One region of the Hydrogenophaga sp. GW101-3F08 genome, then DNA from elsewhere that is predicted to be linked to it. Evidence: predicted binding sites of a transcription regulator. Region 1 holds the regulator's gene; each other region holds the start of a gene.
The links. The regulator FNR, encoded in region 1, switches genes on or off when oxygen is low (the NO sensors DNR and NnrR bind a similar motif). The targets are predictions, from matches to a motif close to TTGATNNNNATCAA.

Region 1 (3,271 bases):
GGCACCCAGCGGGTCCCACCCGATCCACTTCGAGATCCGGTCCACAGGGGATGAGGCATCCCAGGTAACCGAAAAAGCAGCCTTTCTTATCCCGCGCTGAAATGCGGACGTCGCCCATCCACCGACCACTCTGGAGTCTTCAATGAATACCGCAACCCTCAAAAATCCGGACCCTAAGCCTTCTGTCTCCTGGTGGCGCGTTCCCCACATGTGGCTGGTGGTGGGGGGACCATTGCTGGTGGTGGTCGCGAGCATCATCACCGCCGTCATTGCGGTGAAGGGCGCCGATCCCGTGCTCGACAAGGAAGACTACGAGCGCAACCTCCAGGTCGCGCGGTCGCTGCAAGGGCAGGCCCGCATTGACGCGCTGATCCAGCTGCAGCCCGCCCACCAGGCGCGCAATCACGCGGCCTCACCGGTGGTTCCAACCGACGAATAGGTGTGTGATGATCAAAGCTTCGTGAGGCGCATCACGACAACCTCCGAGTCAGCGACAGAACCCAAGGAGACAAAACAATGTGGGCTCAGCGATGGATGTGGATTGCATGGCCGGCTTTTCTGGTGGCCGCCGTACTGGAGATGATCGTGTTTGCCATGGTCGATCCCAGTGATCTGCACTGGTTCGGGCAACCGCTGGAGATGTCCAGGCAGGCCGTCTATACGATGGCCTTCTTTGTTTTCTGGCTGGTGACCATGGTGTCGAGCTCACTCACAGCGCTCTTGTCCATGTCCCCGTTCGAGGTCAACCGTTGTCCCGTTCCGTTGGAGGAGCGACCTCGCGACTGTGCCAAGAACGGTTCGTGTTCCTGAAGCAGTTTGTTGCTCAAAAATCAAGCCCCGCCCGAGCAGTCTCGGCGGGGCTTGGTTTTTGGGGTATGCCGGATGCGGGCCAGAAGCCGCTGCCTGAGTTCAGCGACAGGACTGTGGGTTGACGATCTGTTTGAGCGCGTCGGTGTTCTTGATGTGAACGTAGCGTTGCTTGACCTCGATCGTGCCTTCCTCGACGAACTTCGAGAACGTGCGGCTCACCGTCTCAAGCTTCATGCCGAGGTAGCTCCCGATTTCTTCCCGGGTCATGCGAAGAATCAGCTCCGACTGCGAGAAGCCTCGGGCATGCAGGCGCTGTACCAGATTGAGCAGGAAGGCGGCCAGCCGCTCTTCCGCCCTCATGCTGCCCAACAACAACATGACGCTGTGATCGCGCACGATCTCACGGCTCATGATCTTGTGCACATGGTGCTGCAGGGTTGTGAACTCTCTCGACAGCTGCTCGACATCGTCAAACGGCATGACGCAGACCTCGGCGTCCTCCAGCGCAATCGCATCGCAGGAATGGTGGTCACTGACGATGCCGTCCAGACCAATGATTTCGCCTGTCATCTGGAAGCCCGTGACCTGGTCCCGGCCGTCAGCCGTGGTCACACAGGTCTTGAAGAAACCTGAACGAACCGCATACAACGAGGTGAATTTGTCACCGGTGTTGAACAGCGCCGCTCCGCGCTTGATCCTGCGTCGCGAAGAAATCACGCTGTCGAGCTTGTCCATCTCTTCGGAATTCAATCCCATGGGTAAGCACAACTCGCGCAGGTTGCAGCTTGAACAGGCGACTTTGATGCTATGAACGTCCATATTTTTCCCGGAATTGCAGCCCGAGCTTACCCCATGGTTCCGCAGCCTGTCGAGCGAGCATCGGTTTCCAGAGACGGGAACTCAGGGTCAACCCGAGTATGACGGGTGGGCTTGATCAAGATCAAGGGGCTCGCCCTGTGCATGATGCACAGTAAAGCTGAAGAACTGGAGAATTGTTTGTGAGTCATGCCATTTCCAACGAATTGCTCAAGCGATTCGACGTCCCCGGACCGCGTTACACCTCTTATCCGACCGCTGATCGTTTCGTTGAAGCCTTCACCGAGCAGGACTATGTCCAGGCGCTGGAGCAACGCCGGGCCGGGTCGATGGCGTTGCCCCTGTCTCTCTACGTGCACATCCCGTTCTGCGAGTCGGTTTGTTACTACTGCGCCTGCAACAAGGTCATCACCAAGCACCATGAGCGCGCCGCCGAGTATCTGCGCTACCTGTCGCGTGAAGTCGATCTTCAGGTCCAGCATTTCGGTCAGGGGCACAGTGTTTCACAGTTGCACCTCGGTGGCGGCACACCCACTTTCCTCTCGGACGCCGAACTCGAAGACCTCATGGCCATGATCCGGCGAAACTTCACACTGGTGCCAGGCGGCGAATACTCGATCGAGGTCGATCCCCGAACCGTCACCGACCAGCGCCTGCAGACCCTGGCCAGACTGGGTTTCAACCGCCTGAGCTTTGGCGTGCAGGACTTTGACCCCGCTGTGCAAAAGGCGGTCCACCGCGTACAGCCGGCCGAGCAGGTGTTCGCGCTGGTGGACACGGCGCGCAAGATCGGGTTTGAGTCGGTCAATGTCGATCTGATTTACGGCCTGCCTCTGCAGACGCCCGAGTCGTTCTCCCGCACGCTGGCGCAAGTCAATGCCCTGCGCCCGGATCGCATTGCGCTCTACGCCTATGCGCATCTGCCCTCGCGTTTCAAGCCTCAGCGACGCATCATCTCTGCGGAGCTTCCCAGCGGCGGTGACAAGCTGTCCATGCTGTCGGCCTCGCTCGATGCGCTGATGGGCGCTGGATACGTTTATGTTGGCATGGATCACTTTGCCTTGCCGACCGATGCGCTGGCCGTGGCCAAGCGGCAGGGGCGCTTGCACCGAAACTTCCAGGGTTACAGCACCCAGCCAGACTGTGACCTGATCGCGCTGGGTGTTTCGGCCATCGGTCGCATTGGTGCCACCTACAGCCAAAACGCCAAGACGCTGGAGGAGTATTACGACGCGCTCGATCAGGGGCGACTGCCGATCGTGCGCGGGTTGGCCTTGACCCGCGATGATCTGCTGCGCCGGTCGGTGATCATGTCCATCATGTGCCAGGGGCAGCTCCAGTACGAGTCGATCGAACTTGGACACCTGATCGATTTCAAGACGTACTTCGCGCGCGAACTGGAGGCGCTGGCCGGGTTGGCCGAACATGGGCTGGTCACCATCGACGACAGTGGTGTGCAGGTGACGGCCACGGGCTGGTTCTTGGTGCGGGCCATTGCCATGGTGTTCGACAAGAACCTGCAGGTGGACCAGGACCGGGCACGTTTCTCCAAGATCATCTGATCGCTTGTTCGACTCGAAGCCCGAAGCACCCTGGGCTGCCGACTGCGCTACAGTGCCCTCATGCAGACTTCAATGGCGATCAC
Region 2 (3,271 bases), on a different contig from region 1:
GGTTTCGGCCAGCGGCGCGTAGTCCAGGTTGTCCAGGCGGGTGCCGGGCTCGCCGTCGCGCAGGCTGGGCAGGAACAGGTTCCACAGGCCTTCTTCGCGCGCCAGGGTCTTCAGGTCGTCCAGGAACGGCGGCGGGTATTGCCCCAGTTGCACCGCCTGGTGCCAGGCCGCGTTGTGGGGCAGCAGGTAACGCTGCATGAAGTTCTCCAGCTGCTGCTGGAGCGCCTGCGCCCGGGGGCTGTGCTCAAAGTCCATGCGGGCATTGTGTGGAGCGCCGGGCCGCTTGTCAGCGCCCACGCGACAGCGGCCCGGCCGTGGGCCCCGGTGGCGGACAATATCGGCCTCTTCGATACAACCCCGGGCGCCGCCTGTTTCGCGGCCAACCCGGCTCTCACCATGACCTACAGCGTCAAGGAAATCTTCTACACCCTGCAGGGCGAGGGTGCCAACGCCGGCCGCGCGGCGGTGTTCTGCCGCTTTGCCGGCTGCAACCTCTGGAGCGGGCGCGAGGCCGATCGCGCCAGCGCGGTCTGCACCTTCTGCGACACCGACTTCGTGGGCACCGACGGCACGCTGGGCGGCAAGTTCACCACCGCCGAGGCCCTGGCCGACACCATCGCCGGGCAGTGGCCCGCCGGCGCGGCCCCCGGCCTGGTGGTGCTGACCGGGGGCGAGCCGCTGCTGCAGGTGGACGAGGCCCTGACCGGCGCGCTGCACGCGCGCGGCTTCACCATCGCGGTGGAAACCAATGGCACGCTCGCGCCACCCGCCGGGCTGGACTGGGTGTGCGTGAGCCCCAAGGCCGGCGCTCCGCTGCTGCTCACCCGCGGGCAGGAGTTGAAGGTGGTGGTGCCGCAGGACGGGTTGGACCTGGCGGCGCTGGCCGAGCTGCCGTTCGACCACCATTTCCTGCAGGCCATGGACGGCCCGCTGGCGCGCCGCAACACCGAGCTGGCCACCGCGCTGTGCCTGGCCGACCCGCGCTGGCGGCTCTCGGTGCAGACGCACAAGGTGTTGGGGATCCGATGACCCCCCTGCGCCGCTTCGCGGCGTCCCCCCGGAGGGGGCGCACCCTGTGGCCTGGCAAAGCCAGTTCCACGGGTGCCCTGGGCGAGGCACGCCCTCCGGCCGCGGGTTTGGCTCCCTCTCCCCGCTGGGGAGAGGGTTGGGGTGAGGGGCCGGCGCGCCCAGGTTTCATGCGGTGTGGGAACTGCCGTGGCATGTGAATTGAGTTGATAGAGATGGATTGAGATGAGATACGAACTGAGTCAGAGCTTTTATTTCGAGGCCGCCCACACCTTGCGCCGCAAGATCGATGTCGAGCCCAGCCTGCGCATCCACGGCCACACCTACATCGCCGAGGTCACGCTGGCGGGCGAGCCCGACCCGGAGAGCGGCATGCTGGTCGATCTGGCCCACCTGCGCGGCCACATCGAGACCCTGCGCCAGGCGCTGGACCACCGCTTCCTCGACGAGGTGGCCGACCTCGGCCCGGCCACGCTGGAAAACCTCTGCACCTTCATCTGGCGCGCGATGGAAGCGCGCTACGCGCAGCAGCTGGACTGCGTGGAGGTGCGCCGCCAGGCCAGCGGCGACGCCTGCCGGCTGCGCCGCTAGGCGCTTTCCCTCCCCCGGCGGCAGGGCCGGGGCCAGGGCGCCGGCTTGATGCGCATCAAGCCGGTCTTTGGGCGTTTTCGGGCCTCCGGGGCGTGCGATTTCTTGTCGCACATCAAACTACATATAGCGTGTCATGGGTATCGTGCACACCATAGGTAGTGTTTTAACCCCGAATGAGGAGAACCCGATGGAGGACGCCATGGTGGTCAGTTTGCCCCGCGAGGTGGTCAAGCGAGGTGGTCAGCGCGAGCCGTTCAATGCCCACAAGATCGGTGCGGCGCTGGCCCGCGCCGGGGCCGCCAGCGGCGAGTTCGACGAGCCGGAGGCCGCGCTGCTGTGCGCGCAGGTGGTCAAGGTGCTGATCCACCGGTTCCGCGGCGAGGCGCCGCACATCGAACAGGTGCAGGACGTGGTCGAGCAGACGCTGATCGCGGCCAACCACTTCAAGACGGCGCGCGCCTACATCGTCTACCGCGAGCAGCACGCCACGCTGCGCGCTGACAAACAAACGCTGGTGGATGTGGAAAGTTCCATCAACGAGTACCTCACGCGCGCCGACTGGCGCGTCAACGCCAACGCCAACCAGGGCTACTCGCTGGGCGGCCTGATCCTCAACGTGGCCGGCAAGGTCACGGCCAACTACTGGCTCTCGCACGTCTACACGCCCGAGATCGGCGCAGCCCACCGCGAGGGCGACATCCACATCCACGACCTCGACATGCTCAGCGGCTACTGCGCGGGCTGGTCGCTGCGCACCCTGCTCAACGAGGGCCTCAACGGCGTGCCGGGCAAGGTGGAGTCGGGGCCGCCGAAACACATGTCTTCGGCCGTGGGGCAGATCGTCAACTTCCTGGGCACGCTGCAGAACGAGTGGGCCGGCGCGCAGGCCTTCTCGTCCTTTGACACCTACATGGCGCCCTATGTGCGCCAGGACGGCATGGATTACGCCGCCGTGCGCCAGTGCATCCAGGAGCTGATCTACAACCTCAACGTGCCCTCGCGCTGGGGCACGCAGACGCCCTTCACCAACCTCACCTTTGACTGGGTCTGCCCCGAAGACCTGCGTGAGCAGGTGCCGGTGATCGCGGGCCGCGAGATGCCGTTCTGCTACGGCGATCTGCAGGCCGAGATGGACCTGATCAACCGCGCCTACATCGAGGTGATGACCGAAGGCGACGCCAAGGGCCGGGTCTTCACCTTCCCCATCCCCACCTACAACATCACGCCCGACTTCCCCTGGGAGAGCGAGAACGCGCGGCGCCTGTTCGACATGACGGCCAAGTACGGCCTGCCGTACTTCCAGAACTTCATCAACTCGGAGCTGCAGCCGAACATGGTGCGCTCCATGTGCTGCCGCCTGCAGCTCGATCTGCGCGAGCTGCTCAAGCGCGGCAACGGCTTGTTCGGCAGCGCCGAGCAGACCGGCAGCCTGGGCGTGGTCACGGTCAACTGCGCCCGCCTGGGCCACCTGCACGCGGGCGACGAAGCCGGCCTGCTGGCCGCGCTGGACCGCCTGCTGGAGTTGGGCAAGCAGAGCCTGGAGACCAAACGCAAGCTGATCCAGCGGCTCATGGACCAGGGCCTGTTCCCCTACACCAAGCGTTACCTGGGCACGCTGCGCAACCACTTCAGCACCCTGGGCGTGAACGGCATC
Region 3 (3,271 bases), on a different contig from region 1:
CGGTAGCTGTGCGGGAGTTCCTTTTGGTGGTGGGCCTTGACCACCGACTTCAGGTAGTCGTCCAGCTCCGGAGGAAGTTGATGCGCATGGAAATGCTCGGGCGCCATCGGGCGGCGCAGTTTGGCGGTTTCACCCCCGGCGCCCTTGAGCTTGATTTCCATGAAGAACTGCTGGGTGTCTTCGTAGTGGCGGTACCGCACCTTGATGCGCTTGCGCCGGTTCTGGTTGTGATCGCGAAAGCAGTGCAGCGAGTCCGAATCGAAGTAGGCGCTGTTGTAGTCGAACGCGGTTTTTCCTTCGATGTCCAGGACGTCGAAATGGCCCCCGGCCCGTTCCAGGAACGCCAGGACCTGCGACGAGGTCAGCAGGTATTTGGTGTCCTTGCGGGTCATCAGCGCGGCCCGCCGATTGAGTTCGGTGAGGTCGATCCGGCTGAACGACGCGAGGCGGTCTTCAATCGGGATCATTTGGGGCGGTAGTCCACTTCGGCCTGGATGACCTCGGTCACGTAGCACACACTGCGGATGCGAAACGACAGCACCTCCACACCCAGGCGCTCCGACAGCAGCGCCTTGAATTCCTCGGGCCTGGACATGAAGTTCTCGGGGATGGAGTCCAGCTTCACGTCGATCTGGCTGACCGATTTCAGGATTTCCGGGTGGTCGATGATGAAGACGCCCAGCAGCACGGCCGCGGTGAGCAGGGCCGTCAGCATCAGGCTGGTGCCATCGATCGCCGAGATGACGGCGATCGAGATGCTGCCGAAGAAGTAAGCCATGTCCGACTTGCTGATCGGCTCCGAGCGCAGCGTGAAGAGCGCCAGGATGGCAAACAGACCAAAACCCGCGGCCATGCCGAATTCAAGGTTCGACAGAATCGCCAGCACGGCGAAGATGAATATGTTGAAGAGTGCCGCGGAGATGGCGGTTTCTTTGTGCTTGTACCGGGGGTAGTAGATCAGGAAGATCAGGACGAGCATCGCGGCCAGATCAAACACGAACCGGCTCAACAGTTCGACATAGTTCATCAGACTCATGGATCGGGCGTGGGCGGGTTGCCAGGCAATGGGGGCGCAACCGAGGCGAACTCGGCGGTTCAAGGCGCAAAAAACCCGTCGTGCTGACGGGCCAGGGTGGTCGGTACGGAGGGCCGCTCGGTTCAGAACGACTTTGTAACGGATCGTGAATTTTAAGGTAGATATAAGACGGAAGTGATAAGGCCGTATTGGTCGAGCCGTGACCCATGAAATGGGGCACCACGGGGTTTTTGCCCGCAGTGAGGCCGGGCGTTGCCGCATTCGGCCTCAGGCCACGGTCGGGTTTGGATGTGGCGACACACGCCGCGCCAACGTCCGCCGGCCGCGCTGGGCTGCCCGAGCCTGGTGTTTACCGGGTTGACCTTGGCCCGGCGGGGCAAAAAATGCACGGGGAAATCGGGCATTTTTAACGCCCTGAAAACGTTTCTTTTTGTAATGACGTGCTTCAATGCGGGGGTTGGTTGGCAGGTTGGCATTCGCTCTTGACGTGCATCAAGGACCACCCGGCGCGCGTCGGCGATAGTCAGCCTCTCGCAATGACCGACCCATCGGTCGGCGAATCAGGAGACATGTCTTGAACCACGAAGCCCTGCGCGTCATCCGCGACGAACACGCCACGCTGGCGGCCATGCTGCAATCGCTCACGCAGATGGTCAAGCGCGGTCCGGACCCCGAAGGCAAAGGGGGCCAGCACGAGCGCTTTTTCGACGTGCTGCGCGCCATGTTGTTCTACATCGACGAGTTTCCGGAAAAGCACCACCACCCCAAGGAGTCGGACCTGCTGTTTCCCCGCGTGGCCCGTGTGGCGCCGCACGTGATGGCCGCCATCGACCAGCTCGAACGCGACCACATGCAGGGCGAGCAGAACGTGCGCGCGCTCATGCACCTGCTGATGGCCTGGGAGTACCTGGGCGACACGCGGCGCCAGGCCTTCGAGGACGAGGTGGCGCGCTACGTGGCGTTTTACCTGGAGCACATGCGGCTGGAGGAAACCGTGGTGCTGCCCGAAGCCGAACGCAGCCTGAGCGACGCCGACTGGCACGCGCTCAACGCCGCCTTCGCGACCAACCAGGACCCGCTGAACGGCCGCATCCCGCGCGATCCGCAGTTCGACCGCCTGTTCACCCGCATCGTGATGTTGGCCCCCGCGCCGGTGGGGCTGGGCGAGAGCTGAGAGGCGGGAGGCGGGCCCGCCGGCCATCGGCGGGTGTGATTTTTTGAACGGCATGGCCAGGAAAGTGAGCACCAAAGTGCCCAACTGATGCGCATCAATGCCGGATGGGCGGTTTTTATGTGATCCTTTGGTTGTCTTTTCAAGAGATGACCCACAGGAAACACCATGCAGCTCCAAACCATGCGCGACATCTGGGACCAGCACGCCCGGTTGCTCCGTGTATTGCAGTCCCTCATGCAGGCGCTCAAAGGCTCGCCCGCGGCGGACGGTGGCGGCGCGCACGCCCGGCTCTTTGACGTGGTGCGTGCCGCGTTGCTGAACATCGACGACGTTGACGCCTCGGGCCATCCGCAGGGCCTGCGCGACATCCTGGATGGCATGCGCTGGCTGGAACGCCAGAGCTGGACCGACCAGACCGTGTTGTTCGAGCTGGTGCAACTGATGCTGATCGACGGTTACCTGACCCTGGAGCGCCAACGGCTCCTGGAGGCCGACATCGGGCATGTGCTGGCCCACCAGCGGCACCGGCTCTGGCAGGACGCGTGCGCGGCCTGAGCGGCCGAGCGTCTTTCAGGGACACCCGCCCCGGCTGGGAGACCCAGGCCCCGGGTTCAGCGGTCGGTCGGTCCGGCGTGTTTGCGCACCAGGCGCTGCACGGTGTTCCAGTTGCGCGTGGTGGCCGGCAGGCCGAGCAGCTTTTCAAGAAACGCGTTGGGGCTTCCCGGCGATTGGCCCGGCCTGAAACTGAGGCTCAGCGCCTCCGGGCCCGTCCAGTGCAGCACCTGAACGTCGCCACGCGGCGACGTCAGCGGCAGGGCGGGCGCGGCCGCGCTGTCGGGGTGCAGAAAGGTCACGCAGCAGGCGTAGACCTGGTCCCGGTCCACCGCAGCGAAAGGATCGAGCGCGACGAGCCGGGCCAGGTGCTCGACGCTGCGGACGTAGCCCGGCTCGCGCAGGCCGCAGGTCTCGCGCAGCAGCTCGCAGGCACCGGCGAAAACCCGGTGCGCCCGGCCGGCCGAGGGGACCGTGAAGACCAGGGTGCCGTTGGTGAGAAACGACGC

Region 2: a site for FNR is predicted at 1,663-1,676, ahead of AC07YZ_RS20845 (ribonucleoside triphosphate reductase). Genes of this name have one in related genera too.
Region 3: a site for FNR is predicted at 1,519-1,532, ahead of AC07YZ_RS19010 (hemerythrin domain-containing protein). Genes of this name have one in related genera too.

Annotation. Positions count from the first base shown of each region.
Region 1 covers NZ_JBWKZP010000002.1:801,733-805,003, forward strand. Annotated here, with positions in the region: gene ccoG (cytochrome c oxidase accessory protein CcoG) at 1-100, shown strand, start outside; gene AC07YZ_RS09380 (nitrogen fixation protein FixH) at 143-439, shown strand; gene AC07YZ_RS09385 (hypothetical protein) at 517-810, shown strand; gene fnr (fumarate/nitrate reduction transcriptional regulator Fnr) at 910-1,629, opposite strand; gene hemN (oxygen-independent coproporphyrinogen III oxidase) at 1,809-3,188, shown strand; gene AC07YZ_RS09400 (sulfite exporter TauE/SafE family protein) at 3,261-3,271, shown strand, end outside.
Region 2 covers NZ_JBWKZP010000009.1:209,613-212,883, forward strand. Annotated here, with positions in the region: gene AC07YZ_RS20830 (acyl-CoA dehydrogenase family protein) at 1-255, opposite strand, end outside; gene queE (7-carboxy-7-deazaguanine synthase) at 397-1,029, shown strand; gene AC07YZ_RS20840 (6-pyruvoyl trahydropterin synthase family protein) at 1,252-1,617, shown strand; gene AC07YZ_RS20845 (ribonucleoside triphosphate reductase) at 1,805-3,271, shown strand, end outside.
Region 3 covers NZ_JBWKZP010000008.1:67,268-70,538, forward strand. Annotated here, with positions in the region: gene AC07YZ_RS19000 (polyphosphate polymerase domain-containing protein) at 1-467, opposite strand, end outside; gene AC07YZ_RS19005 (DUF4956 domain-containing protein) at 464-1,027, opposite strand; gene AC07YZ_RS19010 (hemerythrin domain-containing protein) at 1,611-2,210, shown strand; gene AC07YZ_RS19015 (hypothetical protein) at 2,376-2,765, shown strand; gene AC07YZ_RS19020 (DUF1697 domain-containing protein) at 2,822-3,271, opposite strand, start outside.